Regions from separate parts of the Paenibacillus sp. FSL R5-0527 genome, predicted to be linked through region 1. Evidence: predicted binding sites of a transcription regulator. Region 1 holds the regulator's gene; each other region holds the start of a gene.
The links. Region 1 encodes Rex, which represses fermentation and respiration genes when NADH is low (regulators of the CRP and FNR family bind a similar motif). Its sites were predicted from a motif close to TTGTGAAATATTTCACAA; they were not measured.

Region 1 (7,708 bases):
CGGGATTGTGCGACACCGCCACGTTATGGGCCGCCAAAATATCGATCTCCTCATCGGTCAAATGCACGGCGTGAGCAAGCAGCGACGGACGGGAGAACATCCCGAGGTTCAGCAAATGCTGAACGGGTCTGACTCCGTAATCGTTCACGTTTTGCTCCACTTCCGCCCGCGTCTCCGACATATGCGTATGCATCGGCAGATCCAGATCATGAGCCGCTTGTACGAATTTCTCGAAAAATTCCGGCGGACAGGTGTACGGCCCGTGCGGCGAAATCATCGCCGTGATTCGGCCGTCCGCCCGGCCGTGCCAATTTTTCGCAAACGCGATCGCTTCGTTCAGCTTCTGCTGCTGCACGTCCGGCGGGCACAACCCGATGACGCCGCGCATCAGCACGGCGCGGATGCCCGACTCCTGAACCACTTTGGCCACTTCATCCATATGGTCGTACATGTCCAGGAACGTGGTCGTTCCGCCTTTCAGCATCTCCAGCACGGACAACGCCGTCCCGGCGTACACATCGCCGGCGGTGAACTTGGCTTCCATCGGCCACATTTTTTCCTGAAGCCAGGTCTGCAGCACCATGTCGTCGCCGTATCCGCGCAGCAGCGACATCGCCGCGTGGCCGTGCGTGTTGATCAGCCCCGGCATGAACAGCAGCCCTTTTCCGTCGAAGGTTTCCGCGTCTTCCGCCCCTTCAGGAAGCTGCTCGCCGATATAGGAAATCGTGTCGCCCTCAACGAGCATATAGCCCTGTACAATGGAACGATCTTGTTCGAACACGACAAAGGTTCCGTTCTTGATTAACCATTTACGACTCATGGGCAGGTTGTTCCTTTCCGCTTCCGTCATTCAAGTAATAAGCCAGACTGAGCAAATCGGTCGTGAAATCGGCGGCATGGATGCGGACTTCCGGAGGCACCTTCAAAATCGTCGGAGCGAAGTTCAGAATGGCCCCGATTCCCGCCGCCACCAATTGATCCGCCACGCGCTGCGCTTCGTAATCCGGGACGGTAATGATCCCGATCCGGACATTTTTCTCCCGCACCGTTTCCGTCAGCTCTTCGATCGGCTGGATCGTGATGTTGTTGATTTGCGTGCCGATCTTGGCCGGAGAGGCGTCGAACACCGCCACGATTTTCATGTTGTCTTTCAAATAAGCGTTGTAATTCGAAAGCGCCTGCCCCAAATTACCGGCGCCGACCAGCGCAACGTTGATCTGCTGGTCCAAGTTGAGGATTTGCTGGATTTTCTCGATCAAATACGCGACATCGTAGCCGATGCCCTTTCGCCCGAAATCGCCGAAGTAGGCCAGATCCTTGCGGATCTGGGCCGGGTTGAGGTCCAGCTTCTGGCCGAGCTCCTGCGAGGACACCGTAGGCACTTCGCGCCGGCTCAGCTCGTTGAGGAACCGCAAATACACCGGCAGCCGGCGGACGACGGCATCGGAAATTTTTTCGGATTTCATACGTTTATCCCCCTATTCTGACGCGGACTTAGAGACGTTTTCGTCTCCCGGATTTAACCATTCCGATATGCGCGGAACCATCTGAGTGAGCGGCATATGCTCCATCTTCGGCCCGGGCAGTGAATATAAAAAGTATTTCCCGTAGTAAGACTCCAAGATGCGGGTATCGTAAACAACCACGATCCCCCGGTCCTGCGAGGAGCGGACGAGCCTGCCGAATCCCTGCTTGAAGCGGATGACCGCCTGGGGCACGGACAGTTTCATGAAAGGATTTTTCTTCTCCTTCTGCAGCCGTTCGCTTTTCGCTTCCACCAGCGGATGGTTGGGAGGCTGGAAGGGCAGGCGGACGATCGCCAGGCTCGTCAACGCTTCGCCCGGAATGTCCACGCCTTCCCAGAAGCTGCTCGTCCCCAGCAGCACTGACGCCGCCTGGCCCTGAAAGCGCCGGGTCAGCTTGCTGCGGCTGCCGCTGTCCATCCCCTGGCCGATGACCGTGATTCCTTGCGCCGACAATAGCTCCTTCAACGGCTCGTAAACCTGCCGCAGCATCCGGTACGATGTGAACAGCACCAGCATACGGCCTTGCGTCGCAACCGCGGTATCGGCGAGCGAACGCACCAGCGTGCTGACGAAATGGTCGTCGCCCACGCTCCCCTTCACGCTCGGAAAATCGCGCGGGATGACGAGCAGAGCCTGGCTGCGGTAATCAAACGGCGACGGCAGCATCGCCGTGTTCAGCCGTCCTTCCCCGGCCGCTTCCGTCAGTCCCAGCTGTTCGATCATATACTGGAACGACTTGTCGACCGACAGCGTCGCCGAGGTCATCACCACGCTTTTTTTTCTGTCGAAAAAGTATTCCTTCAATTGCGCGCTAACGTCGATCGGAACGGCATACATCTGCAGGGAGCGGCTGCGGAAATTCCCGTTCGCTTCCATCCAGTACACCGTCTCCTCGCTCTCCAGCTTCATGAAGAAACGCAGGGCCTCCCGCTCGTTGGCCAAATCCTTGAATAACCCGTTGATGTCGGTCAGGAGGCTTTCGGAACCGTAATCCTCCTGCTCTTCCCGGATTTGCGCCAGCATCCGGTCGCCTTTGCGGAGCACGTCCCCTAGCGCAACGTAAATCTGGTTCTCCAGCGCCGACAGCTTATCCCATTCCTGCGGTTTCTTTAGCGGAAGCAGGCGGTAAACGAATTGGCCCGGATCGCCGGGCGCGGCGTCGCTCCGTTCCGGCATCAGGGCAAACAGCAGCTCGCTGAGCTTGTCCCAGCTTTCCTTCACATCGATCAGCGTCGGGTACATTTCGTCGATGACCCGGCACCATTCGCCCGTTTTTTCGCCCCCCGCCGCCTGCAAAGCGATGCGGAGATTCGGCAGCTGGCCGGTCTTGCTGTCTTTAAACAGCCGGGTGAGCGTATGAATGACGGTAAAATACTTCATATGAATGCCCAGGTGTTTCCCCGCCACATCCTCCAAATGATGGGCCTCGTCGATGACCAGGCGCTCGTATCCCGGCAGCAGCTGATGCCCGGCCTGGATATCGGTAAACAGCTTGGAGTGGTTCGTAATGACCACATCGGCGACCCCGGCTTCATGTTTGGCCCGATGATAGAAGCATTTGCGGAACCATGGGCAGGACCGCCCGAGACAGGAGTCCGACTCGCTGGCCACCGTTTCCCAGAAATCGCCGCCGCGATTGCCCAAATTGAGCTCTTCATCGTCGCCGTTGACCGTTTGCGTCAGCCACACGACCATTTGCGCCGCCGTCATCACCTCTTCTTTCGGCGTGGCAAAGTCTTTTCTATTTATTTTATGTTCAAATTTGCGCAAGCACAAATAATGCTGCCTGCCTTTAAATACGGCAGCCAGGAAAGGAAACGGCACCACCTCGGCGAGCAGCGGAACGTCTCTTTCCCGAAGCTGCTCCTGCAGGTTAATGGTATGCGTGCTGACCATTACTTTTTCTTCCCGTTTGACGCTATGGTAGATCGCGGGCAGCAAGTAACCAAGCGATTTTCCCGTCCCGGTCCCCGCTTCGATCAGCAGATGCTTGTCATCGTTAAAAGCCCGGCTCACTTCCTCCAGCATCTTGTTCTGAGCATCGCGCTCCTCGTATTGGGGCAGCCTTTCGCGCAGCCGCTCCCTCACCTGCTCCATGAACTGCTCAAAGGACACACCCTCCAGCGGATTGTCCGCCATAGCGCCCCGCGGAGATTCGATATCCATCCAATCCTCGGCCTGCAGCGCGAACTGGCGGTAAAAGATGTAACGGTCATCGCTTTGCTCCGTTTCGCGTTCCTTCTCCTGGACTATGGCATCGAAAAACCAGCCGAGGTCGCTGTCCTCGCCCGCAAACAAATCCGCCAGGCGCTGCAGCGTCAACAGCGGCAGCCGCTCGCATTCCTCCAGGCATTTCAGAAAAATCAGCGCCGTCGCCAAGGCGTCGCTGTCCGCCTGGTGCGGACGCTCGTGCTGCACTTCGAATTCGGCGGCCACAAGCCCCAGCTGATAGGAGGTCAACGAAGGAAAGAGGATTTTCAGGAAGTCCATCGTATCCAGAATCCGCCCCGTAAACGGCAGATAACCCGTTTTGTCCAAAGCGCTTTGCAGATAGTTGAAGTCGAAAGCGACATTGTGCCCGACCAGCACTACATCGTTCAGCAGCGGAACCATCTCCATCATCACTTCGTCCAGGTCCGGCGCATCCTTGACATCGTCTTCGGTGATGCCGGTCAACCCCGTGATGAACGGCGGAATCGGTATTCCCGGTTTGACGAAGGAGTTGTATACCTGCGAAATCGACTTATCCGGTTCTATAATGGCAAGTCCCACTTGAATAATTTCATCGGAGGACTGGTTGCCCGTCGTTTCAAAATCGAGCACGGCATATTTCATTGCTTTTTAAGTCCCTTTCGTTCCAGTCTCTAATACAGCATAACAGAAGAAGCGCGATTTGAAAATTCATGCCGGGCGTTATGTGTAATTAAAATCACAAAATAAAAGAGCGATGCGCCCGCGCTCATGGGCGGACTTACGCATCGCTCAACCGGTTCTGCCAAAAAAAGTTCGATCATGCCAACGATAAAGACGGTTTACAGCAAAGAGGCCAATTCATTGCCATAATACAATTTGCCCGTGCTGCTCAAACATGCCTCGAGATTCGCCAAAGGCTCGGCGAGGGACGGATCGCTGTGATGAGCCAGGGTAAAGTATTCCTTGGCTTTGGCCAAAATGCCTTTTTGCGCCTCGATGCAGCCGAGCGCATTATAAATGATGGAGCGAAGCCTTTTGTTTCCGGCTTTCTCCAGAACGAGCCAAAACTGCCGCGCGGCTTCCTCGCTTCGCTCCAGATGCAGATGGCACATGGCCAGGTAGGTACGGCCAAGCGCGCTGCCGGGATACTGCTTCAGCACCTGCTCAAACTGCTCCAGCGCCTGGGGAAACATCATCAATTTATAATAGCCTTGTCCTTTGATAAACGGACCCGTTTCGATCTCGGGGAGCGACAGAACCTCCTCGGCTTCAAGGCTGCCCCATTTTTGGCGCAGCGCGGCCATCTTCTCTTCGAAACAAAGCCACTCTTCAATGATCCCGTCGCTCATGTGCTTGAGCAGTCGCCAAGCTTGCGCGAGCTCCTGCTTTTGGGCGCCCACGGCCAGCGGATATTTACGCGAAATATCATCCAACATCTCATTCATTTCCGCAAAAACATGCTGAAACATCATTCGCATCCCACCCTTAACGAAAATGAAATCAGTCCGAGCCTTAAGATCATTTTTTGTTTCGGGCGGGTTTTTCATTCCCGCAAGCGTCAATTGCATATATTTGCTTCCGATTGGCGGCGAAATTCAGGCGCGCGGGGCGGGTTTATTTAACGAATGGCCGCGTGCAGCTCCTGATGGGCTTTTTCCACGGGCCGGTTGCTTTCGTCCACGAACACGACGGTCGGCTTGTGGCTGCGCACTTCCTCGGGAGACATCGCCGCGTAGGAAATGATAATGACGTTGTCGCCGGGCTGCACGAGCCGCGCGGCCGCGCCGTTGAGGCAGATGACGCCGCTGCCGTGCGGTCCCGGGATCACGTACGTTTCCAGGCGCGCGCCGTTGTTGTTGTTGACGATCTGCACTTTTTCGTTCTCCAGAATATCGGCGGCCTCCATCAGCTCTTCATCGATCGTAATGCTGCCGACATAGTTCAAATTCGCTTCGGTCACGGTCGCGCGGTGGATTTTTGATTTCATCATCGTTCTGAACAATTAGGCCATCCCCTTTTTGGTCAAAATCACGTTGTCGATCAGTCGCGTCGTGCCGAACTTCACGGCCACCGCGATAAGCGCGTCGGCGCCGCGGCCGGCATCGTCAAGGCGTTCAGCGTCGGCGAGCGGAGACAGTCCCGGAAAATCGGCGATCTCCACGTAATCGATATCGGCCAGCGGTTCATCGCCAATACTCCGGGTCAGATCCGCGCGGATTTCGCCGGCTGTGACCGCCCCGCCTGCTTTCGCTTTCTCCTGCGCCTGAAGAAGGCTTCTGGACAGCACGAGCGCCGCCTTGCGCTCCTCGGGGCTCAAATATACGTTGCGCGAACTGAGCGCGAGGCCGTCCGCCTCCCGTACGATCGGGCACGGAACGATCTCCACGTCAAAATTCAAATCCTCCGCCATCTGGGCGATCACGGCCACCTGCTGAGCGTCCTTTTGCCCGAAATAGGCGCGGGCCGGCTGCACGATGTGAAACAGCTTGCTCACGACGGTCGTCACGCCGTCGAAATGCCCCGGCCGCGAAGCGCCGCAAAGGCGCTCCGTCAGCTCCGCGACTTTGACCTTGGTCCGGGTCGGGCGGGGATACATTTCCTCTACGCTCGGCATAAATACAGCATCGACGCCTTCCCGTTCGGCGAGCGCCAAATCCTTTTCCGCGTCGCGCGGATACCGTTCAAAATCTTCGTTTGGTCCGAACTGGATCGGATTGACGAACACGCTCAGCACGACGAGGTCATTCTCGCCGCGCGCTTTGCGCAGCAAGCTGGCATGGCCTTCATGCAAGTAGCCCATCGTCGGGACGAGTCCAACCCGCAGGTCCTCCCCTTTCCCCGCCGCGGCAAAACGCTCCGCCTGCAAATGCTCCCGAAGCGCCCGGATTTCCGTAAAGGTCTTCATGCTTTTGTTTCCACCTTTCCTTTGCCGTACAATGTCTCGAGCACGCCGTCTTCCGCGGCGAACACATGCTCCTGGGCCGGGAAAGCGCGGGTTTTGACCTCGCGTACATATTCCGAGATGCCGCTGCGGATTTGCGCTCCGATGTCGGCATACGTTTTGACGAAACGTTTGTCCCGGTAATCCGGGGTATATTTAAGAACATCGTGAAACACGAGCACCTGGCCGTCGCAGCCGCGGCCCGCGCCGATGCCGATCGTGGGAATGGAGAGCTCCTTGGAAATCGCCTCCGCCACCTCCTCGGTGACCAGCTCCAGCACGATCCCAAACGCCCCCGCGCGCTCCAGCGCCTTGGCGTCCTCCAGCAGGCGCCGGGCGTCCTGCGCATCCTTGCCCTGGATGCGGTAGCCGCCGATTTGGTTGACCGACTGCGGCGTGAGCCCGATATGGCCCAGCACCGGCACCCCGGCCTGCACGATGGCCTGGACGGCCAGGGCGATTTCCGCCCCTCCTTCCATCTTGACCGCGTGCGCATGCCCTTCCTGCATCAGGCGGCGGACGTTCTTCAGCGTCTCTTCAACGCTGCCGTGATACGTCATAAACGGCATATCCGTCACGATAAACGTATGCTGCGCCCCCCGGGCCACCGCGCGGCTGTGATGAACCATATCGTCCAGCGTCACCGGAATCGTCGTATCGTAGCCCAGCACCACATTGCCGAGCGAATCGCCGACGAGCAGCATATCCGCGCCAGCCTCTTCCGCCAATTGCGCCGACGGATAATCGTAGGCGGTAATCATCGCAATCGGCGTACCGTCCTGCTTCATTTTTTTCAATTTCACGATGTTTAATGCTTGTTTTCCAGCCAATTTTCCCATCTCCTTCGGTTTGGCCTGCCGCGCCGCGTCCATTCGCGTACCCGCATACCTTTGTACAACGAAAAAACGCGCACGACAAAAAAACCTTTTAGTTTGGCACTAAAAAGGTCCGAATGCATAGAAGGAGTCACTTGCTTCGTTCCTTCTGTCTCGGTCCTCTTCGGCTCAGAGCAGAATCCAACGCAGGCTTCATCACATTAACCTACAGC
Region 2 (7,708 bases), 210 kb from region 1:
AAAATTGCAGTCCGCCATCGCGGAGTTGGAATCCGAACATGACGCGGCGGGCGACATTCTCAAACAACTGCGGGAGCTGACCGACGATTTTCAGCCGCCTGGCCATGCGTGCACGACGTACCGTTTAACCTATTCGCGTCTAGAAGAGCTGGAAGCCATGACTTTTACGCATGTGCACCTGGAGAACAATATATTATTTCCGCGATATACAACATAACTTGAAATATTCAGGCCTCGCCCTTCCCTGCTTAGGGAAGGGTTCTTTGCGCCTGCCCCGAAATTTGAGAACTTTCTGCCGGTCCGGTATGCTTAAGATATGGAATATTCCTGGATCGAATCAGGGAAAATGATTAAAGGAAAGGCGGGGCGGCGATGCGCAGGAGATTGAAATGGCTGGCAGGACTGATGGTTTTGGCCGCGTTCTTCACGGCAGCCTGCGCCGATGGCGGGACGATCGACAAACCGGACCCTTCGGAGGAGCTGCAAAGCGAGGATGGGCATGCCGATGACATTACTTTAACGATTGACGGGGGGACGTTTATCCCCGATGTGACGCGCAGTTTGCATTTCGATTATACGGAAGGGATTACCGTTCTTCGGGCGCTTGAAAGCAGCGGTATCGTAGAACTGACGAAGGATAAGGGCAAAATTCAATCCGTGGGTGAAGTTTCGCTTGATTCGACGCTGGAATGGGGGATCCGGCTAAATGACAAGGAGCTGCCGTCCCGCGATTGGGACAAGCAGCTCAAGGCGGGGGACAACATACTCGTTTACGTTAAAACCGCGGGCAGCGGAACGGCGGGCCAAAATGGAGCATCGCTGCTGCTGACCGTGAACGGGGGCAGTCAAAATCCGCAGCTAAAAAGCTATTTTGTCCATCAATACAATGAAAATACGACCGTGAGGGATCTGCTCAAGCACAGCGGGATCGTGGAGCTGAACAAAACCGGGCAGCATATCGTTTCCGTCAACGGTTATCGTCCGGATGAGACGGAAGCATGGGTGCTGAAGGTCAATCATAAGAAATTGCTTGACACCGGCCTTGACATGAGGTTAAAACCCCAGGACAATGTGGAAATCGCTTTGGTGCGAAAATAAGTTTCGGAGAAAAAGTAAATCCGCAGTTCTCTTAGATAAGAGGCTGCGGATTTTTCAATAGGTATGCAAAAAAAAATGTGACAATTAAATGTGATAACTTTCACAATTAATGTGAATGAAATCACAAACTATTCATAATTTTAAATGTATACTTTTGGCATAAGGGATTGCAGGTAATCAACTAATAATTCGGAACAGTCTTATTCTGAAAGGGGCTTGGATGAGGATGGCTACAGCGAAAGAGAAACTGGTCGTGATCGGTAACGGAATGGCGGGCATCAGCACCGTTGAACAAATATTGAAACTAACTTCCAAATTCGAAATAACGGTGTTTGGCAGCGAGCCGCATCCCAACTATAACCGGATCATGCTTTCCTATGTGCTCGAAGGCAGCAAAACGATAGACGATATTATTCTGAACGATTTGAACTGGTATCGCGATAACGGGATTACGCTGCATACCGGAACGGCGGTGGCCCGGATCGACAAGGAGACGAAGGAGGTTGTCACGGAGGACGGCCAGCGCGTGCCTTACGATAAGGTGCTGATCGCTACCGGGTCGACTTCGTTTATCCTGCCGATTCCCGGCAGCGATAAGGAGGGCGTGGTCGGCTTCCGCGACATCTCGGACTGCGAGCAAATGATCCAGGCGGCCAAGACTTGCCGCAAAGCGGCGGTCATCGGCGGAGGCCTGCTCGGACTGGAGGCGGCCAAAGGGCTCGTTCAGCTCGGCATGGACGTGACGGTCGTGCATTTAATGGAAGATTTGATGGAGCGCCAGCTGGATCATCAGGCGGCGGGGATGCTGAAAGCGGAACTGGAGCGCCAGGGCATCAAATTTAAAATGGGCGCGCAGACGACCGAGCTGCTTGGCGGTTCGCGGGTAAGCGGGCTGCGGTTCGCCGACGGCACGGAACTGGAAGCGGAGTTCGTCGTCATGGCGGTCGGCATCAAGCCGAACGTTGCGGTGGCCAAAGCGAGCGGCATCGAAGTGAACCGCGGGATCGTCGTCAACGACTATTTGCAAACATCGCTGGAGGGCGTTTATTCCGTCGGCGAATGTACGGAGCACCGTGGCGTCTGCTACGGACTGGTCGCTCCGCTGTTTGAGCAGGGCATGGTACTGGCGAAGCATATCAGCGGCGTGGAAACCGCGCCTTACGCCGGTTCGGTCGTTTCGACCAAGCTGAAGATTTCCGGGGTTGACGTTTTTTCGACCGGCGAATTTATCGATGGTCCGGAACATACGGTGATTTGCAGCAAAGACGAATGGAAGCGGACCTACAAAAAAATTCTGCTGAAAGACAACGTTTTTGTCGGCGCGGTGCTGTTTGGCGACATTAACGATTCGGCCGAGCTGCAGAAGCTGATCAAGCAGAAGGCGGAGATGACGGACGAACTGTACGCCTCGCTGATGGGCACGGGCTGCTGCGGCGGCGGAGGAGCCAAGAAAGCTTCGGTGGAAACGATGGCGGACGACGAAATCGTCTGCGGCTGCAATGGGGTAACCAAAGGCACGATCGTCGACGCGATTACCAATCAGGGATTGACGACCGTCGACGAGATCAAAGCCTGCACCGGGGCAACCCGCTCCTGCGGAGGCTGCAAGCCGGTGGTTGAGCAAATTTTGCAATACGTGCTGGGAGACGGGTTTCAGTCGGCGGCGAAACAGGGCATCTGCGGCTGCACGACGCTGAGCCGCGATGAAATCGTGGCGGAGATCAAGGCGAAAGGGCTGCAGACGACCAAAGAAGTGATGAACGTGCTTGGCTGGAGCCAGCCTGAAGGCTGCTCGAAATGCCGCCCGGCCATCAACTATTATCTCGGCATGCTGTACCCGGACACGCACGAGGACGAAAAAGAATCGCGGTTCGTCAACGAGCGGATGAGCGCCAACATCCAAAAGGACGGGACCTATACGGTTGTTCCGCGGATGTACGGCGGCGTGACGACGCCGGAGGATCTGAAGAAAATCGCCGACGTATCGCTGAAATACGATGTGAAAGTCGTCAAGGTCACCGGCGGCCAGCGGCTGGACTTGATCGGCGTGAAAAAAGAAGATCTGCCGAAAGTGTGGGCTGAGCTCGACATGCCGTCGGGGTACGCCTACGCCAAATCGCTCCGCACGGTGAAAACCTGCGTCGGTTCGCAGTTCTGCCGGTTCGGCACCCAGGATTCGATGGGCATGGGCGCGCGGCTTGAACGGAAATTCGAACGGCTCGACTTTCCGGCCAAATTCAAGATGGCGGTAAACGGCTGCCCGCGCAACTGCGCCGAATCGTGCACGAAGGATATCGGGATCGTCGGCAACGACGGCGGATGGGAGATCTTTATCGGCGGCAACGGGGGGATCAAGGCCCGGCTTGCGGATTCGCTGTGCAAGGTGAAGACCGACGAGGAACTGATCGAGCTGTGCGCAGCCATCATGCAGTATTACCGCGAGACCGGCAATTATCTGGAAAGAACGTCGGAGTGGGTTGAACGGATGGGGCTGGACAATATCCGCGCGGCGGTAGTGGAAGATGCGGAAAACCGCAAAGCGCTGGTGGAGCGTATTGAGTTCGCCTTGGAGCAGGTTACGGATCCGTGGAAGAAGATGCTGAACGACGAAGAAACCCGCGGCAAGCTGTTCCACAGCCTGGAAATGAGCAAACAGGCGAACTAAAGCCGTTAGACGGATGACAGGAAAGGGGAAGAGGAGCATGAACAAGGACATGAGTAAAGAGGCATTTTTCCCGGTTGGGCATGTGGAGCAGTTTCTGCCCCAGATCGGGCGCGTGGTGGAAGCGGGAGGCCGCGAACTGGCGGTGTTCCGCCTATCCGACGGACGCATTTTCGCCGCCCTGAATCAAAACCCGCATCCGAAAGGAGGGCCGCTGGCCGAAGGCATCGTGTCCGGGCATTACCTTTACGATCCGCTGTACGATTGGAAAATCGATCTGACGACAGGCCTTGTCCAGGCCCCGGACAGCGGGCAGGTGCCGATGTTCCCGGTCAAGGTGGAGGACGGACAGGTGTGGATCGCCGCCAGCGCCTTGCAGGAGGTATAGGTTAGAGCGAAATAAGCGCGGTGTGCAAGGAGAGGGACGCCGCGCTTATTTTTAAATCGAGGGATCGACAGAGGGAGGAAGCGGCGATGTATACGCCAAATGTGGAAACCATCGTAGAAACGGCAGTCAAGAAAAAAGAAAAAATGAACGAAAGCCTTCCGAGGTATATCGTTTCGGCCATGCTTGCCGGCGCTTATGTAGGGCTCGGCATCATTCTCATTTTCAGCATCGGCGCGCCGCTGGCGGCGGCGAAATCGCCGTACCAGACGATGCTGATGGGGATGTCCTTTGGGCTCGCCCTGACGCTGGTCGTTTTTGCCGGTTCGGAGCTGTTTACCGGGAACAATATGTTTTTTACGGCGAGCACGCTGGCGAGGCGAACAACGGTAGGCGATACGGCGAAAAACTGGACGATCGTGTTTCTCGGCAACCTGGCGGGGGCGGTTGTGCTTTGTTTGCTAATCGTCGGCAGCGGGCTGTTCAAAACGGCGGCGCCGGAGCATCTTATTTTTGCCTCTGCCGCGAAGAAGATGGGTGCTCCGGTCACTGAACTGTTTTTTCGCGGCATTTTGTGTAACTGGCTCGTTTGCCTCGCTTTATGGATGGCCAACCGCTCCAAGGAAGATATCGCCAAGCTGGTGCTGATTTGGTGGTGTCTGTACGCCTTTATCGCCAGCGGCTACGAGCACAGCGTGGCCAATATGACGCTGCTCAGTTTGTCGCTGCTTTTGCCGAACCACCCCGACACGATTACGCTCGCGGGCTGGCTTCACAATATGATTCCGGTGACGCTGGGCAATATTATCGGCGGCGGGGTATTTGTGGGCATGGCGTATTGGTTCATATCCCCGGTGCGCAAAAAGGCGAAACAAGCGGAAGATGGAAAGGCAGCATAAAAACGGCTCATCCCGAGCCGTTTTTTTCATTATATTTATCAAAATATTTATCAAATTTCCGGCGGGGTTAGAGGCCGCTAAGACTAACGGACCCATATGACGAAATTTCCCTCGAAGCGGCTCGGGTGAGCTGCTTTAGAGCGAACTAGAGTCGTATGGGTCCGTTGCTGGGGCTGGGAAATACCCGGGAAAGGGGGAGGGGGGCTCGAAGTAACCGAAGAGGGAATGGGTATGGGGGGCATACCCATTCCCTCCCGCGCTTCCAACGTATGGGTTTAAAACCGTCCCGGTCATTCGGGGCGGTTTCGCAAAGAAAGGCAGGCGCATATAGACTGACGCAAGCGGCATGTCAGATCCGGCAAATTTCGTTCGGGCACAGCTCGCAGTGGCAAATATCCTGCAGCATGACCATATCCTTAATGACGATCATGCCGTTTTCGTATTCGAGCGCATCCTTTTTGCGCAGGTCGCTGAGCATCCGGTTGACGCTTTCGCGCGTAGCCCCGATCATATTGGACAAGTCGGTATGGGTGATTTTTTTGTTGATCAGAATCGTGTCCCCATGCTGCTCGCCATACGTGTTGCTCAGGCGGATCAGCGTCGAGCAAAGGGCCCCCGGCTTGCCGTACATCATCAAATCGCGGAACTTCGTCTGCGTCAGGCGATGGTGGATGCCCATCCATTTCATGAAGTCGATCGCAAAATCGCAGTGCTGGCAAATCATAATTTCAAGATCTTTCTGATCGATTACGCCGATTTCGCAATCCTCAATCACCTCGGCCGTGAAGCTGTGCTTGGTGCTGAAGAACGGATCGGCCTGGCCGACCATATCGCCGCGTCCGTACATATACAGAATGAGTTCTTTACCCTCGTCGGTCGATTTGGTCAGTTTGACGCGTCCGCGTTTGATGTAAAACAGTTTATCGGAAAAATCACCTTCCCAGAACAAATGCGTCCCCTCGGGATATGCTTTATCTTTCATTGTAACGAGAAGGCGGTTGAAGTTTTGTTCTGTGAAGCAGCTCGTGTTACCGCGGGGCAGGGTGGCGTTTACGATTTCACTCATCATGGATTTCCCCTTTATATTTCTGATTTTTATGAAATTTTTAATTAATTATATAACGATTATTGCAAAATTTGGGGGCTCGGAAGGCCGAAAAAGTGTCGAAATTCTAACATTGTGACTAAATTCACGAAATTTGTTTGCTAAACGAAATAATTTCAGAACTTTTTCAACTTTGTGAAAAAATTCACTATACAAAATCAAATTCCTATGCTATGATCAAAACATAAAGAGAAGCAATACATCTTTTAAGGATGAACTTGCAAGTGAAAAATTTCACGAACTTATGATTCGCCTATCTACACTGCAGGTTTGTCCTTACCGAACTTAGGAGGATGAGAGAAATGGCCGTAAAGAATGAAGCGACAACAAAAGCCCAGCCCACCCCGGAAGCTTACATCCAAACCTTGATCGACAAAGCGAAAAAGGCTTCCGAAGCGTTCATGAGCATGACGCAGGAGCAGATCGACGCAATCGTGCAGGCGATGGCCCTGGCGGGGCTCGACAAGCACATGCATCTGGCGAAAATGGCGGTGGAAGAAACCGGGCGCGGGGTCTACGAGGACAAAATCATTAAAAACATGTTCGCCACGGAGTACATTTACCACAGCATCAAGTACGACAAAACGGTAGGCGTTATCGAGGACAACGATTTTGACAGCTTCCAAAAAATCGCCGAGCCTGTCGGCATCATCATGGGGATTACTCCGGTGACGAACCCGACGTCGACCACGATTTTCAAATCGCTGATTGCGATAAAAACACGCAACCCGATCATCTTCGGCTTCCATCCGTCCGCTCAGAACTGCAGCGCGGAAGCCGCTAAAATATTGCTGGAGGCCGCGGTGAAGCACGGCGCGCCCGCCGACTGCATCCAGTGGATCGAAAATCCGTCCATGGACCGCACGAACGCTTTGATGAATCACCCGGATGTGGCCTGCATTCTCGCTACCGGCGGTTCCGCGATGGTAAAAGCGGCTTACAGCTGCGGCAAACCGGCCCTTGGCGTCGGCCCCGGCAACGTGCCTTGCTTCATTGAGAAGAGTGCGAATCTCGATCAAGCCGTCAACGACCTGATTCTTTCCAAAACGTTCGACAACGGCATGATTTGCGCTTCCGAACAAGCGGTCATTATTGAGGAACCCGTGTTCGACCAGGTGAAAAAGAAAATGATCGCCAACGGCTGCTATTTCGTAAACAAAGATGAAGCGGCAAAACTGACGGCGGGCGCGATCATCGCCGATAAATGCGCGGTAAACCCGGCGATCGTTGGACAACCGGCCACGAAGATCGCGGAAATGTGCGGTATCGACGTGCCGGCCGGAACGAAAATTCTCGTCGCCGAAATCGAAGGCGTCGGACCGAAATTCCCGCTTTCCGCGGAGAAGCTTAGCCCGGTGCTCGCTTGCTATAAAGTGAAAAACGCCGAGCAGGGCATCGAACGGGCCTTGGAAGTCGTGCAGTTCGGCGGCATGGGCCACTCCTCGGTCATTCATTCGAACAACCAGGAAGTTATCCAGAAGTTCTCGGACCGGATGCCGACCTGCCGGATTTTGGTGAACCAGCCTTCCTCGCAAGGCGGCATCGGCGACATTTACAAC
Region 3 (7,708 bases), 3.4 Mb from region 1:
CCAACTCCGGCTTCACCGGGGACGCTTCGGCATTGGCCACCACGGCCGAAAGCGCCGCGCCCTTCTCAGACATCACCGGAGACGCAGCGGCGTTCTCCGGCGCGGCTCCCGCCGCATCCATCACCGCGCCCCCCGCCAGCTCTGTTCGCGGCAGCAGCCGCGCCAGCCGCTCGGCCAGCGCTTCCGCCGTCAGGCAGGGCTCCTCCGCCTCCAGCCCAAACCGGGCGCTCACCGCCCTCCAACAGTGGATGCTGTCGGGCAGCTTCAGCCCTTCCGCCTCCAGTCTCGCGGCTTCCCGCACCAATTCGCCCGGCGTGCCTTGAAACGAAACCCGCCCCTCCTTCATGACGATCCACCGCTCCGCGTACGGAAGCATTTCCTCCATACGATGGGTGACGACGATCACCGTCTTGCCTTGCTCCCGGTGCAGCCGGGCCAGCATCCCGGCCAGTTCGGCCCGGCTTTGCGGATCAAGCGTCGCCGTCGGCTCATCGAGCGCAATGACGTCCGGCTCCATCGCCAGCACCGCGGCGATCGCCACTTTGCGCATCTGCCCGCCGCTCAGATGAAACGGGTTGCGCGCCAGGAACGAATCGTCCAGCCCGACCAGTTTCAGCGCCCGGCTGGCCCGTTCCCTGGCTTCGGCCGCCGGGCAGCCGAAATTTAGCGGCCCGAAGCACAGATCCTTCTCTACCGTATCTTCAAACAGCTGCTGCTCCGGGAATTGGAACACCAGCCCTACCCTGCGCCGCAGTTCCCGCAGCCCGGACGCCTTTTCCCCGGCTTGCAGCGTAACGTCCAGCACCCGGGCTTTTCCTCCCGTCGGTTTTAGCAGCCCGTTGAAAAGCTGCATCAGCGTCGACTTCCCCGAACCGGAAGCGCCGGCGATCGCCGCGAAGGCCCCGCGCGCCACACGCAGGGTTACATCCTCAAGCGCGCTGTGCCGCCATAGGCTGCGATCGTCGTACGCAAAGCTTACTTGCCCGAAATCAATGGCCATAACCAGGATGCCTCCTCTTTGCCGCCCCGCGCCAAGTCTTCCGAGACGGAAATCCCCCGCCGCTCCAGCTCCCGCCTCAGCTTCATCCGGAAAGGGAGAATCAGGCGGCAGGAGCCGAGCAGCGCCTCGTCCCGGAACAAATCCTCCGGCGGAAGATCGGCGGCGACCGCCCCTCCGCCAAGCACGATCGCCCGGTCGGAGGCCAAAATTTCTTCGGCGTCATGAGTGATCGATACCATCGTATACTGTCCGCTCTCCCGCATTTCCCGCAGGATGCCGAGCAGTTCCCCCCTTGCCTTCTCATCGAGCATGGACGAGGCCTCGTCAAAAATAACGATGTCCGGCTCCATCGCCAGAATCGCAGCGACGGCCACCCGCTGTTTCTGCCCTCCGGACAATTCCGCAGGGTGTTTGCTCAGCAGATGGCCGATCCGCAGCTTTTCCGCATATGACCGGACGCGGCGCCGCATTTCCTCTCGGGGCAGGCACCGCCCTTCCAAACCGAAGGCGATGTCCTCCTCCACGGTCGCGCCGATAAACTGATTGTCCGGGTTCTGAAAAACCATGCCAATGCGCGGCCGCAGGACATGCACCGTCTCCCGGTTCAGCGGCACGCCTCCTATAAGGATGACGCCGGCGTTTGCGGCCAGCAAACCGCCGAGCAGTTTGGCCAGCGTTGATTTGCCGCAGCCGTTGGCGCCAACCAGGGATACCCAGCCGCCCCAAGGGATGTTTAAGCTTACATCGCCAAGCACCGGACTTGCCGGGTCATAAGCGAAAGAGACCTGATGCACCTCATAAGCGAATCCGTTTTTCTCCAATTTCTCTCCGCTCCCTTCTCCTTTGATCCGGCACGCAGACCGGCAGACTTAGGGCAGGCCAAACGTTATTCCGGCACAAAACCGCTGAACAGCTCCAGCTTCGACAGGGACGGAATCAGATACTTGACCGCGATCCCGACGGCTATGCCGGTGAGCACGCCCATAAGCAGCAGCATCGGTAAATAATAGTAGATTTTCGTCGTGTGAAAATAGAGGGAGGCCGCAGTCAGTTGCCCGATATTGTGGGCGATCCCTCCGACCGTGCTGATGCCGATCAGGCTAAGCCGCTTCCGTCCGATAAGGAGCAGAAACCACATCGCCGCAAAGCTGAACAAAGCCCCCATGATGCTGAACAAAAAGCTGGAAAACGAACCGAAAATAAACGCCGTGAGCAGCGTTTTAAGCAGCACCATCATGAACGCGTCCCGGGTTCTGAGGAAATACAGGCACGTCAGCACCATAATGTTGGCGAGGCCCAGCTTGGCGCCCGGAACGCCCATATTGACGGGAATGATGGATTCCACCAGGCTGAGCACGACCGCCACCGCGGCAAAAATCGCCACGATCACCGTTCTTTTTAAGATCAGATTGGATGTTTCATTTAACGACGGCATCCAGATCGCCCCCTTCCCCGGCGTTCACAACTTCAACCATCAGCTTGTGCGGCAGGCAGACGATCGTTCCGCCGTTGCGGTCGATGAACCCGAAAGTCAGGCACAATTTGTCCGGACAGTCGGCGTCGATCATTTCAATGCCGTAATCGTGGATTTTCAGCAGGTTGTAGCCGTGTTCGGTTTTGATTTCCACGGTTTGTTCTTCCTTAGTCAGCTCCACGGTTTTATACAGCTTCCCGCCAACCGTAATGTTGGCCACGCGCTCGCCATTTTTGTGAACTTTTTCACTTGAATCTCCGCCAAGCCACCTTGGCACGAGAAAAGCCAGTGCGATGACCACGACCAATCCGATCAACAGGATATCTCCGCGCTTCATGGCAAACTCCCCAAACTTCCTTATTTTTTGATTATATAAATCTTAGATGAACCCATTATACATGCTGCCCTCCGTCTTCAAATGTGACAAATGTCTCTTCCCTGCCCTTGCCTCCCGCATTTCACAAAATCATCACTTGGTCATACATTTTATGGAATTTGCCGGTTGAATTAGTGTGAAAAAGATCAGCGACATTGTGAAAAATATCACTTTTACGGCATGTTGGTATTTGCTACACTCAAGGCGACATAACCGGACCGAAAGAAGGCTGCGATCATGAAAAAGAACAAGACGCCCATTCTGCTATTCACCCTCGTTTTGCTGGCCGCGCTGCTCGGCGGCTGCGGCGGCGCAGGCAGCGCGGCCGGAGGCGCGGCTGGCGGAGCAGGCCGCACTGCCGGCGGCTCTGCAGGCGCGGAACCGGCGCAAGCCAACGCAGTCCAGCCGAAATCGCAGACGTATTTTATATTCGACACGGTAGTGACCGTACGGATCTACGACGAGCGGGCCGCCGAGCAAAATTTCAAAGACCTGGATGCCCTGCTCAAAGAAATCGACAGCCGTATCAGCCGCACGGACAGCAGCAGCGAAATCTATAAAGTGAACGCAAACTCCGGCATCGTCCCGGTCAAGGTGTCAACCGAGACGTTTAACCTTGTGGCGAAAGCGCTCGATTACGCCAAGCGGACGGACGGCAGGTTTGACCCCGCCATCGGCAACCTGGTTAGCCTGTGGAACATCGGCCATGAAGGCGCCCATGTCCCGCCGGAGGAAGAAATCGCTGAGGCGAAACGCTTGACCGATTACCGCAAAATTGAGCTGAACGAGGCGGCGCAGGAAATTTATCTTCAAGAAAAAGGCATGTCCATCGACCTTGGTTCGATCGGCAAAGGGTACGCGGCGGACCGGATCTACGACTATTTGGCGAATCAAGGCTTTCACAGCGCGATCATCGATCTTGGCGGCAACGTCTACGCGATGGGCGCAAAGCCGAACGACGACGAATGGAACATCGGCATCCAAGATCCGGGCAAAGAGCGCGGGAACTCAATCGGCACTATTCGGGTGAATGATAAAACGATTGTAACCTCCGGCATTTATGAGCGGTTTTTTATCGAAAACGGCAAGCTGTACCAGCATATTCTTGACCCTACAACCGGTTATCCGGTGGACAACGGGATCAGCAGCGTGACGATTGTGACCGATAAATCCGCGGACGCCGACGCCCTCTCCACGACCCTGTTCGTGCTGGGGATCGACAAGGGCCTGGAATTCATCGAAAACACGCCGAATACGGAGGCCCTGTTCATAACTAAAGATAAAAAGCTGTATGCGACCTCCGGCTTCAAACAACTGCTTCATAAAACGAACGACAGCTACACGTTTGCCAATTAATTAGTACCGCGGCGGCCTTTGCTTCTAAGAAAAACAACGCCTGCCGGAAACAAAACTTCCCAAGTACAAGCGTCTAGGACGATGAGTTGCAAAACGTACAACTGAATTTCAACGGAGAAGCGGGTTAACACGTTTTAATTGCATTTCATACAACTAAACCCAAACCTTTGCGCAAGTTTTCCGAATAGTGCAGGTTTAATTGCATGATTTGCATTTTAACAAGCGCCCCGCTCCATTTTCCGGTCAATAACTGTATCTTTTGCAACTATTCGGCGGTAATTACGCAGATTTCTATAAGACTCCCTTCTCCGGTACCATCTTCCGGTAGCGAGGTCATTTGTGGTGTGAGGGGGACACTACTCTAACGGACACCAGCGGCCTTATCCGCCTATTTCCCGGGTATTTCCCAGCCAAACGGACCCACCTGACCCTATTTCACTCTAAATCAGTTCATCTAGGCCGATTTGAGGTAAATAAAGGCATTTGTGTCCGTTACATTTTGCAAACCTCCGTTTTTCCGCAGGTAGCGGCTCTGGTGTCCCTTAGCCCTCAGATTCCTCTCCCCCTCCCCTCTCTACCTGCACATCGTCTTCTACCCGCCGGAAATATAAAAAGCCCCCGGCTCTAATGAACAAACGGGGGGCCTTATCGGTTCTATTGCATTTTCTTCAAACTTGAGTTATAATTACTCATTAGATTGTTACTACCCGTATCGCAGTTCCTCAAAAGATTATAACTCTCCTTATACCTTCCGGTATGAAATTCCTATTTTAATGACCCAATAAAGTAAGAATTTAGTGTTTTTCTGATTCACACTGGCGCGGTCATCGGAGCCGCAAGGACAAATGAGAGGTAGGGCATTTGTTGTTTTGGAAACCGTTGTTGGTTGTAGTCGAAGAAGGAACGCCCGCTTAAGTCTTCAAGTGTACATGGAGACCGGGGTAAACAATAACCATAAACCGGAGTCGGCTGTTGCCGACGCCGGTTTTTTAATACGGAATACGCGAGATGCAGCGGGAAAATGCCAGATTCAACAGCTGCTGATCGTAAACCCGATATTTCCGGTTCTGCTCCAGCACCCAGCGGGCAAAACCGAACGCCCGGGCATATTGATGCTGGTCGGCGGCATTGATCTGAAAATACATGAGCTCCTGCATAATCCGGTCTTCCTCATGGGACAGCTGCAAGCCCAACTGCGAAAATTGCCGCTGCCGGACTCTCCGAGCGGAATCGTCCTGGATGGCTTTATGCACATGGGATACTTGTCCGGTATGCATACGGTAATACAGCAGGTTCATCGGGATATTCGCCATTTTTATGTGCGGGGCCAACCGGTTCCACAGCTCATAGTCTTCGGCATGGGGATAGTTGCTGTCATATTGGACGCCCAACCGGTGGATCATGCTGTTGCGCATCACTACTGTCGGATGGCAAATGCAGCAATGGAACAGCAGCCAGGTCCGGATTTCTTCGTGCTCCACCGGGTTTACCTTCGGTCTCTTGCCAATGGAATAAGTAAACGCTGAGGCGCACAATTCGATGGACGGATGCTCATCCATAAACGTCACCTGAACGCCCAGGCGGTCCGGCGTAGACAGGTCGTCGCTGTCCATCCGAGCGACATATTCCCCGGTCGCCAGACTTAGACCTTCATTTAGCGAAGCGACCAGACCGTAGTTTTGGGGATGAAAGATTTTACGGACTCTGGGGTCCTCGACCAGCGAAATCAAATGAGCGGATCCGTCCGTAGACCCGTCATCGATTATAATAAATTCGAAATCGGTATAGGTTTGATTCAGTATGCTGTTGATAGCTTCCTGAACATAAGGGGCGTTATTGTATACCGGCATAATGACCGAAACTTTGGGCATGTGAAATATCCCTCCATCATAAAGTCTCTAAACTAAAAGTAGTTTATAGACTAACATATGATAGTAGAGTCCCGGTGGACTAGACCAATTGCGGGATTTGAAAAAAAAGGCGATCCCCCGAATCTTCGAGGACCGCGCGCCAAGGTTTCTGTCCGGCTTTTTTCTTCGGGCAGCGGCGTATTTCACTAGTCTACCGGCCTAATCATCTGTCAAAACAAAATCGTGTTGAAAGATTCAGGCTCCAGCTCGAAGCCGTACGTTTCCGTTCCGTCCGAGATCCGCACCGTTCTCGTCTCCTTGAACGGGTTGGCGATCACTATAACGCGGCCGCCATCCGGCCTTTCGCAGCTGACCGCATTGCCGTACCAATGTCCGTGCTGGCCGATGCGCTTTGATCCCGGCGCGACAAAATGCGAGAAATGCTTCATTACGTAATACTCGGGGTTAAAGATCGCTTCCTTCCGCTCCGGATCGGCCGTAATCAGCGAATTTTGTTCCCAGCCCCAGGTGCTGCGGCCCTTTGGCTCCAGCACCATGTTCCAGTAAATATAAGCGTTGACCCGGTTCGTGAAATAGTGCTGATACAAATTGAAGACGTATTTGGCGTACTCCCAAGTGTTCGTGCCGTCGCCGCATTCGTTTTCCGTCTGCATATAGCGAAGCTCCGGGTAGCTCAAGGCCGTGCGCTGGATCGCCCATTTGCCGGCCCACTGATACCCGACGCCTTTGACATACTTGTAGGCCTCCGGGTCGCTTAACACCGTATGCGCATACGCGTCGTGGTCGGCGGCTTTTTTCTTCAGCCACTCGTCCCACGGTTCCGGCGCATTGATCGTGCCGAGCCAGATTTCCGTATCGAGCCCGTGTTTGTCGAAGGCCGGGCCAAGATAATCGCGGATAAATTCGCGAAGCTGCTCGCCGGTCCAAACGCAGGACGGAAATTTTTGATCGGCCACGACCTCGTTTTGGACATGGACCTGATGGATCGTGATGCCTTCTTCCCGGTACGCCTGGACGAACTTCACGAAGTATAGGGCGTACGCCTCCAGGTTTTCTTTTTCCCAACGCAGCGTTCCATAGTTATAAGCCTTCGGAGTTTTCATCCACGCCGGCGGACTCCAAGGCGAAGCAAACAACTTTAACTCAGGGTTTAGGGCCAACGCCTCCTTGATGTAAGGAATCAGATACTTGCGGTCCCGTTCGATTGAAAAATGCTCCATCGCATAGTCGCCGTCGGTTTCGTTGTGGCTGTACCATTCCAGAGCATAGTCGCTCGCCCCGATCGGAAGCCGGCAGATGCTGAACTTCTGCTCCCCGTCGGGGTGGAACAAATGATACAATACCCGCTTTCGTTCCTCTTCCGGGAGCCCGTTTAACGCCACGTATCCCAGCTCGTTAAAGCACCCGCCAAAGCCTTCCACGCTCTGAAAAACTTCCTCCGTCAGCGTCAGGTCCGCCGCCCTTTCACCCGCGATCGCGGTTGGCGCGGTTTTTTCCACCCATTGCCGCTCCCTTGAGCTTGATATCCATCGTTTCGGTTGTCCCATAGGAAAGAACCTCCTTCTTGTTTAACTTGAGAAAGCTCGAGCGAAAAGCATAAGCACAAAAAAGGTCGTTATTCCGGCGATATC
Region 4 (7,708 bases), 2.0 Mb from region 1:
GTCGGCTACCTCTCATAGAAGGGAGGGATGCCAGAGTGGAAGTTTATCAAGCATTAACGCTAATGATTTTATTTGCGACTTTAAGAGGTTGTTCAAAAAATCATCTTTCCATGACGAAGTCGTTCATGAAGCGGATTCGACGTCGATTCTTGAATTCAGCCGGGCCTTCCGTTGCTCACGTAGATCTGTCTACGCTCCGCTACTCAGTCCCTAACTTCATCCAACCTTCTTGGTCCTGAAAACCTGACTTTTTGAACTCGTACTTGAATTTGTTCTGATACTTTCTTTCCATAAACGCAAATAGACCGCCCTAGGCAAAGGAACCGGTCTATTTGTGTCGGTATGCCATTAAAAGTCTGCCGCCCTTAAAAGCGGCTATTGCCCGGGGCCGTGCCCTGCAAGCACGGCTCCTTAATAATAAAGACTTTTAAAGCCTTTAAAAGTACTTTCATTGTACCACAACTTAACTGAAATTCACACGTTCGAGAAAATTTTTAAGGGGAGCCTGCAGCCGTTCTATGGCTGTGAGCTCCCCTGCGTATTAACCTGTGAGATTTAGCAACCTAAAAAATCGCCCGATACAACTCCTCAATCTCGGCCACCGACGTTTCCCGCGGATTGCCGCCCGTACATACATCTTCGAACGCGGAGCGGGCGAGGGCGGGGATGTCCTCTTCCCGCACACCGACTTCACGGAGACAGGACGGGATGCCGACGTCCTCCGACAGCTGGCGAACAGCGGCAACCGCGGCGCTGCGCGCTTCCTGGATGCTCATTTGTTCGGTTCCCGGCACGCCCATCGCTTTGGCGATGTCGCGGTATTTTTCCCCGGTGTAATCGGCGTTGTAGGCCATAATGGACGGGAGCAAAATAGCGTTGGCCACCCCATGCGGCGTATCGTAAAAAGCTCCCAACGGATGGGCCATCCCGTGTACCAGCCCCAGGCCCACATTAGAAAAGCCCATGCCGGCGATATACTGCCCCAGTGCCATTCCTTCGCGGCCTTGCGGGTCATTGTTTACGGCACCGCGCAGGGACCGGGCGATAATTTCCACCGCTTTTAGATGCAGCGCATCGGTCAATTCCCAGGCTGCTTTGGTAATGTATCCTTCGATCGCATGGGTTAGAGCGTCCATGCCGGTGGCGGCGGTGAGTCCTTTGGGCATGGAGCTCATCATATCCGGGTCGACGATGGCGACGACGGGAATGTCATGGGGATCAACACAGACAAATTTCCGTTTGTTTTGCGTATCCGTGATCACATAGTTAATCGTGACCTCCGCCGCTGTCCCGGCCGTTGTCGGAACGGCGATGATCGGCACCGATTTGTGGGCCGTCGCCACCGCTCCTTCCAAACTGCGAACGTCGGCGTATTCCGGATTGTTGCTGATGATGCCGATCGCTTTGGCCGTATCCATCGGCGATCCGCCGCCAATCGCGATGATATAATCGGCCCCGGCCGCTTTAAAGGCGGCCAATCCTTGTTGCACGACTTCAATGGTAGGATTCGCTACCGTTTCATCAAATACGGAATAAGGCAACTGGTGGAGGTCAAGCAGACCGGTTATTTTGGACACGACATTATGCTTCACAAGCTCCTTGTCGGTTACGATCAATGCCTTAACAAAACGGCGCTGCTTCACTTCATTGACGATATCGGCAATCGCCCCGGCCCCGAAATACGAGGTTTCGTTCAAAATCATACGTTGGCTCATGGCCAAACCCTCCCTTTTTGTGAAACTGTTCACTTGAACAAGTGCATAGAACTTTCAAGCCTTGCGCTATCTGACTCCATCATAAATATGATTTGTTGGAAAATCAACATAAAACAACATTAATTTGTGGTTTTTATTTGAATTTTTGGACATAAAAAATCCGCTCCATTAAGAGCGGACTTTGATACCAGTAATACGTTCAAATCCCTTATCAGCTTCTATTCTTCGTTGCGAAGCAGCACCTTTGTCATAAGAGATCATCTCCTTAACTTATATGTGTCCTGATACTTTCCTTTCATAAGCACAAATAGACCGCTTTTATTTTTCTTCTTCGGACAAAAGCAGTTTCAGCCCCAGCCGGATCGCGTCAGTTACAGTGAGATTGTGCTTGGTACAATAATCGGTCACAGCGCTGTACATCTCTTCATTGAGACGAGCTTTGATATTGTATTTCTTGGGGTTTTCTGCCTTTGGCCGACCTGTTCGTGGACTCAGTGTACTCACCTCTCTTTCTGTCCCACACAAATAAATTTTACTGAAGTGTCCCACATAAAGTCAATTTAAAAATTCCAGTTTTTGACGTAAAAATACTCCTCTCAACAGAAAATTCTTCTTTTCTCCATATATGAACTTGAAGTTATATAACTATTGGGTTATGTTAATGATAAAGGAAGGGGGCGATAAGTTTGCCGGATACCTTTGCCGTCATTGCCGAGCCTTCCCGCCGGCGGATTTTGGACCTGCTGCTCCAGTCGGAATCCAACGTAACGGATCTGGCCCAGGCGTTGGGGCTGTCGCAGCCCTTGGTATCCAAGCATTTGCGGACGCTGCGCCAAAGCGGTCTGGTCAAGGTCCGGATCAAGTCCCAGCAGCACATCTATTCGCTGGAAGCCGAGCCGCTGGTAGAGATCGACGAATGGCTGAAAGCCTATCGCAAGAAGTGGAATCAGCATGTTGACGCCTTGGAGAATTTTTTGGACCAGCAGAAAAAAGATTAGGAGGAAACGGAACATGAGATCGCCGATTGAGAATCCAAAGCTTATGCAAGAGCAGGAGGACTGGGTGCTTGTACTGGAACGGGTATTGAATCATCCGCCGGAAAAAGCTTGGGACGCGCTGACCCGGGCCGATCAAATCACCAAATGGGGACCGTTTTCAGCAGAAAAGGATTTGACCGAAGTGGGACCCGTACGGCTGAAGATGATCAATGCGCCCGTGGAGGAAGAGACGGAAGGAGACGTGCTGGAGGTTAACGCTCCGCATCTGCTTGTGCTCCGCTGGGGTACAGACATCCTGCGTTGGGAGCTGTCCGGCTTTAATCAAGACAAGACGACCCTGGTGCTGCGGCATCGGTTTGCGGAGCGCAAACAAGCGCCTTCCTACGCGGCGGGTTGGCATCTTTGCCTGGATGGTTTGGCCGGAACGCTGGTCGGCGAACAAATGCCCTCGATGGTCGGGGAAGAAGCGCTCAAATACGGTTGGCAGGAACTGCACGAGGCCTACGCGGAAAAGCTGGGCATCCGTACGTAATGAAGGCCACAACCCAGCTGAAAATCGGCTGATTAAAGCATAACGTCACCCGCTTAACTAACTCGATAATAAACAATGTAAAGTGGCTCAAAACCGAGATCAATGCTTGACAAATAAATTATGACTTTGGCTCTGAGGTGGCTGGGCTGTCTATAGCGTTTCGTGTCTTGGTATCCCTGCATGCTGCTTTGCACGATTATCCCTCTTGTTAAGGGGGGGGGGGTAGGGGCTAATCACGGGCCTTTCATTTTTCACGATGTCGTGCCCCATTCCTTCCGTCAGGTCTGCTTCACTTCTCCAAACCTCCTTCTCACTAACCTGTCTAACGATCTGGAACTAATGATCTCGAACTAATGATCTCGAACTAACGATCTCGAACATGTCTGCTGCTCCCAAACCTATTTTCTTCTCCTGAATTTATCTTCCTCTCTGCTTCCGGATCAAACGGGATAATCATGCAAAGCGTCCGGACAGCGGATATGGATCTGCCAATATTTCTTGCCACGATCGGTTACCGGCCTTCCCTGTCAAGCGCTGATTATTAAGTTGAGTTTGTAAAGTCATTGAATAAGTCTTGGACAAGGGCGTCCCTTAAAGGGGCGTACGTTTTTTTACGCAAAAATTCAGAATTCTCCCCGTGCAGACAGTCGTTTTTCTAGGAAAGACAAGTTTTGGAAGTTTTGTGAACTGGGGCGCTGAAGACCCTGATAACCAATGTTTATCGGTGCTAAAAAAATCGTTGATTTGCTATAATGAAGGCGTAAATCAAAGCATCGCTCACAACGTCGGAAGGCCATGATTGTCAAAGTAAAGCTCATCAATTTAGGAGGGTGACTTAAGATGGTTGAAGGATTCCTTGAGATGCAAATCGCCGTACACCAAATTCAAGGACGGCTGGAAATCGACGGAGAGTCGGAATACCGCAAAATCGAATTCGGCACCGAACGTTTCCTGCATACTCCCGAACCCGGCCATCGGATCTACAGCGAAGGAGAACCTCAGCAACATCCGCGGCGCAAATGGTGGTTCCACTAAAAAGTGAAGCTGCCAAAAAAGAAGTTTTGTACCTGAACTTGTTATCCCGATTCCGCTTGATCGGACGTTTGTCCGGTGAAGCGGTTTTTTTGTTATCGAAGAGGGATGAGGGATTGATTGTTTTCGCAATGTTATGTTAGTTTAGTTATACATAATGTGTTACTTTTATCTATTTTTCTGTTCTTTTTCATATCATTTAGAACAAATTTGTCAGTTTTCATAACATATTTTTAAAATGACATCGCTTACACTATTGACAGTAAATTTCGACATGTTATAATTGCTTTAAATTTTAGTTTGTTTGTTCTCCGACGAAACTGAATGAAGGAGGGGAGAGGTTGTATAATCGAACCGGAAGTTTGGATCTGATCAAGAAGATCAACCGGAACTTGGTTCTGGAAATGATCCGAAGCGAGAAAAAAATCAGCAGAGCTTTAATAGCCAAGAAATTGGGCTTAAGCCGATCCACGGTCACCTCCATCGTCAATGAGCTGATCAAGAAAAAGTTTGTTGTGGAGACGGGGTTGGGCGACTCTACCAAGGATGGGGGCCGCAGGGGAATCGAACTGGGCTTTAATCCTAAATCGGGATACGGCATCGGCGTCGATATCGGGCGGACTCGAACCCTGATCGTACTGACCGACCTTGATGGTGAGATCGAGCATAAGGAAGAATGCAAAACAACAGCTACCGTAGAAGAGACTTTGGATCTGGTTCAATCGTTTATTCAAAAATCCGGGATTGAAAAAGATCGTATCCTCGGCATGGGGATCGGGCTTCCGGGGATTGTGGACAGCAGGGAAGGGGTTCTCCTCGACGTGCCCGCTTTGAACTGGGGCAACATCAATCTGATTGAGAAGGCGAAAACCTATTTTCCGTTTCCGGTATATGTCAACAACGATGTCAATTTTGCCGCATTAGGCGAAAGATGGCTGGGCAGCGAGGGGTTAACGGACAATATGTTCTTCATAGCTATTGGAAGCGGAGTGGGCGGCGCTATTATCGCCAACGGCGAATTAATCGAAGGCCATCGTTACTCGGCGGGGGAAATCAACTGTTTTATCGATCGGGAGGACCTGGCCCAAAACAGACGGAACCGTCCCGGACAGACGGGAGCGTTCGAGCAGCAAATTTCGGCATTCGCTCTGGAGAAAAGCGGGGTATCTCCCGAAGAACTTTTTGTGCGCTACACCCGGGGAGAGCCTGAGGCGGCTCGTGTTATTAACGAATTTGTGCAATATTTGTCCATCACCATCGCGAATATCGCGAGCTTGCTGAATCCGCAGAGAGTGATTATCGGCGGGGGCGTATCCGGCTCCATGTCCGCCGTGATTGAGGATATCCGCCAGCAGGTGTCCGAACTCACGCCGATCCGCACGGAGATTAAGCTGGCCCGCCTGGGCAGGGATGCGGGCGGATTGGGAGCAGTCGCTTACGTATTCCAGCAGCTGCAGGATGCGGAGGATCTATAAGAAAAAGCTTTTATCGACGTACTTTCAAGGAAGCCAGAACACATATAGCGGTAGTTTCTATGGTCTTAAAAAAATTCAGGTTCAGTCAGCAAGAGGCTCTGAAATGAAGAGCCGCGCCGCTTTCAATTTGTTTGTACTTAGAACAAACTAACATATCAATGGGGGTTATTTCATGAAAAAGTCATTACTCGGTATCATGTCCCTTGTGCTAATTCCGTCCCTGCTCGCCGGGTGTTCCGGCGGAAAACCGGCAAGCGGCGCCAATGACGGCGGCGTTCAAACGATCCGCGTTTTGTCGAGCGATGACTTTGCGGGCTTCCGGGAAAAAGCGGTGGAGGAGTTCAATGCGAAAAACCCGGACATCGAGGTCGTTCTGGATCATGTAGCGTACGATCAGTTGCACGATAAGGAGTTGGCCTCCTTCAATGCCAGCGGCGACGCGGCTTACGACATTGTGGACGTCGATGAAATCTGGACCTCCGAGTATGCCAACGCCGGATTCATTCTTCCGGTGACCGGCCGCTACACCGACGAGATGAAGCAAGGCATCCTGCCGGCGAGCCTGCAAATCGCCAGCCTGGGCGAAGAGATCTATGGCGTACCGATGTTTAACGATGTCGTGTTCTTTTACTATAACGAAGAACTGTTAAAGAAGGCCGGTTTCGATCATCCGCCGGTGACTTGGGACGAGTTCGCCTCGATGTCGAAAGCTCTGCAGGAAAAAGGAATAACCCCCGGTCCGGCCAGCGCATGGGGATGGAGCGCCAATGAAGGCCTCGTTGCTTACTTTGCCGAATTCCTCGGCTCCTTCGGAGGAAAGTTCATGGATGAGGCGGGTAAGCCGGCGTTCAATGACGAGAAGGGAGTTCAGGCGCTTACGTTCATGGCCGATTCCATGAAAAACGGAGTGATCGACAAGGCGTCGATCAACTACAACGACCGTCAAGTGCTGGATGCTTTTAAAAACGGGAAAACGGCGTTTGTTGCCGGATGGTCCTTTTACTGGGGCGAATTGAACGGCAGCGATTCCAAAGTCAAAGGCAAGGTGAAGGTGGGGATGGTTCCGGCGGCCGAGGGAGCCCCGCATACGGCGGCTACCGGGTCGATGTACCTGGCGATTACTCCGCAATCGGAACATGAAGACGCCGCTTGGAAGTTTATCGAATACCTGGGCAGCAAGGAAGTCCAAAAACAGCAATCGCTCGCAGCCGGCTCTCTGCCGATTTGGAAAGAGCTCTACAGCGACGCCGATCTCAATCAGAACTTTACGGCACTGAAGGATATGGAGAAACAGCTGGAGCAGGTGATTTCCCGCCCGTCGCTGGATTCCTACAATGAATTTTCCAAAAATATGCAGATTGTTCTCCAGGCGGTATTAACCGGTCAAAAGGATGCGAAGACCGCGCTTGATGAGCTGGCGGCATCGACGGAACAGCTTGCGGCCAACGGCAATTAAACGGGTCCCGCTCCGGCGGGACTTCCCATCAAACCTGCGGAGTCTCATATGGATGTGGAGGTATCTAATGATCAAAAAACTTCGGCCTTTCGGATATTTGCTGCCCAGTTTTCTCGTTATTCTCGGCGTGACCCTGCTTCCTTTGATCTACGCGATTTTTATCAGCTTCATTAACTTGACCAAAAATGTGCACAAACTGGACAATCCGAAACTTTGGGATTACGTAGGTTTTGAGAATTTCGCCAAAGTGCTGTCCGACGCTTCCTTTTGGCAGGCCGTCGGCCGAACGATGTATTTTACGGTGACCTCGGTAGGTTTGGAGTTCATTCTCGGCATGGCGTTTGCCTTGATTCTGAATGAGAAATTTGCGGGACGAGGTTTTGTCAGAGGTTTTATGCTGATTCCTTGGGCGTTCCCCACGATTGTAAATGCGGTCCTATGGAAATGGCTTTACGACCCGGATCATGGAACGGTCACCGTGTTGCTGGCCGCCCTTGGCA

Region 2: the regulator Rex is predicted to act here: its motif matches at 6,283-6,300, upstream of adhE (bifunctional acetaldehyde-CoA/alcohol dehydrogenase).
Region 3: the regulator Rex is predicted to act here: its motif matches at 3,006-3,023, upstream of NYE69_RS07500 (FAD:protein FMN transferase).
Region 4: the regulator Rex is predicted to act here: its motif matches at 1,733-1,750, upstream of fucO (lactaldehyde reductase).

Annotation. Positions count from the first base shown of each region.
Region 1 covers NZ_JBBOYI010000001.1:5,080,381-5,088,088, forward strand. The annotation lists gene NYE69_RS22410 (amidohydrolase) at 1-820, opposite strand, end outside; gene NYE69_RS22415 (redox-sensing transcriptional repressor Rex) at 810-1,466, opposite strand; gene dinG (ATP-dependent DNA helicase DinG) at 1,479-4,361, opposite strand; gene NYE69_RS22425 (hypothetical protein) at 4,559-5,188, opposite strand; gene panD (aspartate 1-decarboxylase) at 5,338-5,721, opposite strand; gene panC (pantoate--beta-alanine ligase) at 5,722-6,624, opposite strand; gene panB (3-methyl-2-oxobutanoate hydroxymethyltransferase) at 6,621-7,490, opposite strand.
Region 2 covers NZ_JBBOYI010000001.1:5,289,556-5,297,263, reverse strand. The annotation lists gene ric (iron-sulfur cluster repair di-iron protein) at 1-217, shown strand, start outside; gene NYE69_RS23475 (hypothetical protein) at 373-1,098, shown strand; gene nirB (nitrite reductase large subunit NirB) at 1,325-3,763, shown strand; gene nirD (nitrite reductase small subunit NirD) at 3,801-4,148, shown strand; gene NYE69_RS23460 (formate/nitrite transporter family protein) at 4,235-5,044, shown strand; gene NYE69_RS23455 (Crp/Fnr family transcriptional regulator) at 5,394-6,110, opposite strand; gene adhE (bifunctional acetaldehyde-CoA/alcohol dehydrogenase) at 6,452-7,708, shown strand, end outside.
Region 3 covers NZ_JBBOYI010000001.1:1,677,968-1,685,675, reverse strand. The annotation lists gene NYE69_RS33655 (ATP-binding cassette domain-containing protein) at 1-1,000, opposite strand, end outside; gene NYE69_RS07515 (ATP-binding cassette domain-containing protein) at 976-1,821, opposite strand; gene NYE69_RS07510 (Gx transporter family protein) at 1,887-2,435, opposite strand; gene NYE69_RS07505 (NusG domain II-containing protein) at 2,419-2,811, opposite strand; gene NYE69_RS07500 (FAD:protein FMN transferase) at 3,088-4,206, shown strand; gene NYE69_RS07495 (glycosyltransferase family 2 protein) at 5,196-6,077, opposite strand; gene NYE69_RS07490 (glycoside hydrolase family 30 protein) at 6,287-7,624, opposite strand.
Region 4 covers NZ_JBBOYI010000001.1:7,105,687-7,113,394, reverse strand. The annotation lists gene fucO (lactaldehyde reductase) at 564-1,715, opposite strand; gene NYE69_RS32180 (ArsR/SmtB family transcription factor) at 2,402-2,713, shown strand; gene NYE69_RS32175 (SRPBCC domain-containing protein) at 2,727-3,245, shown strand; gene NYE69_RS32170 (hypothetical protein) at 4,086-4,280, shown strand; gene NYE69_RS32165 (ROK family transcriptional regulator) at 4,619-5,752, shown strand; gene NYE69_RS32160 (extracellular solute-binding protein) at 5,925-7,208, shown strand; gene NYE69_RS32155 (carbohydrate ABC transporter permease) at 7,276-7,708, shown strand, end outside.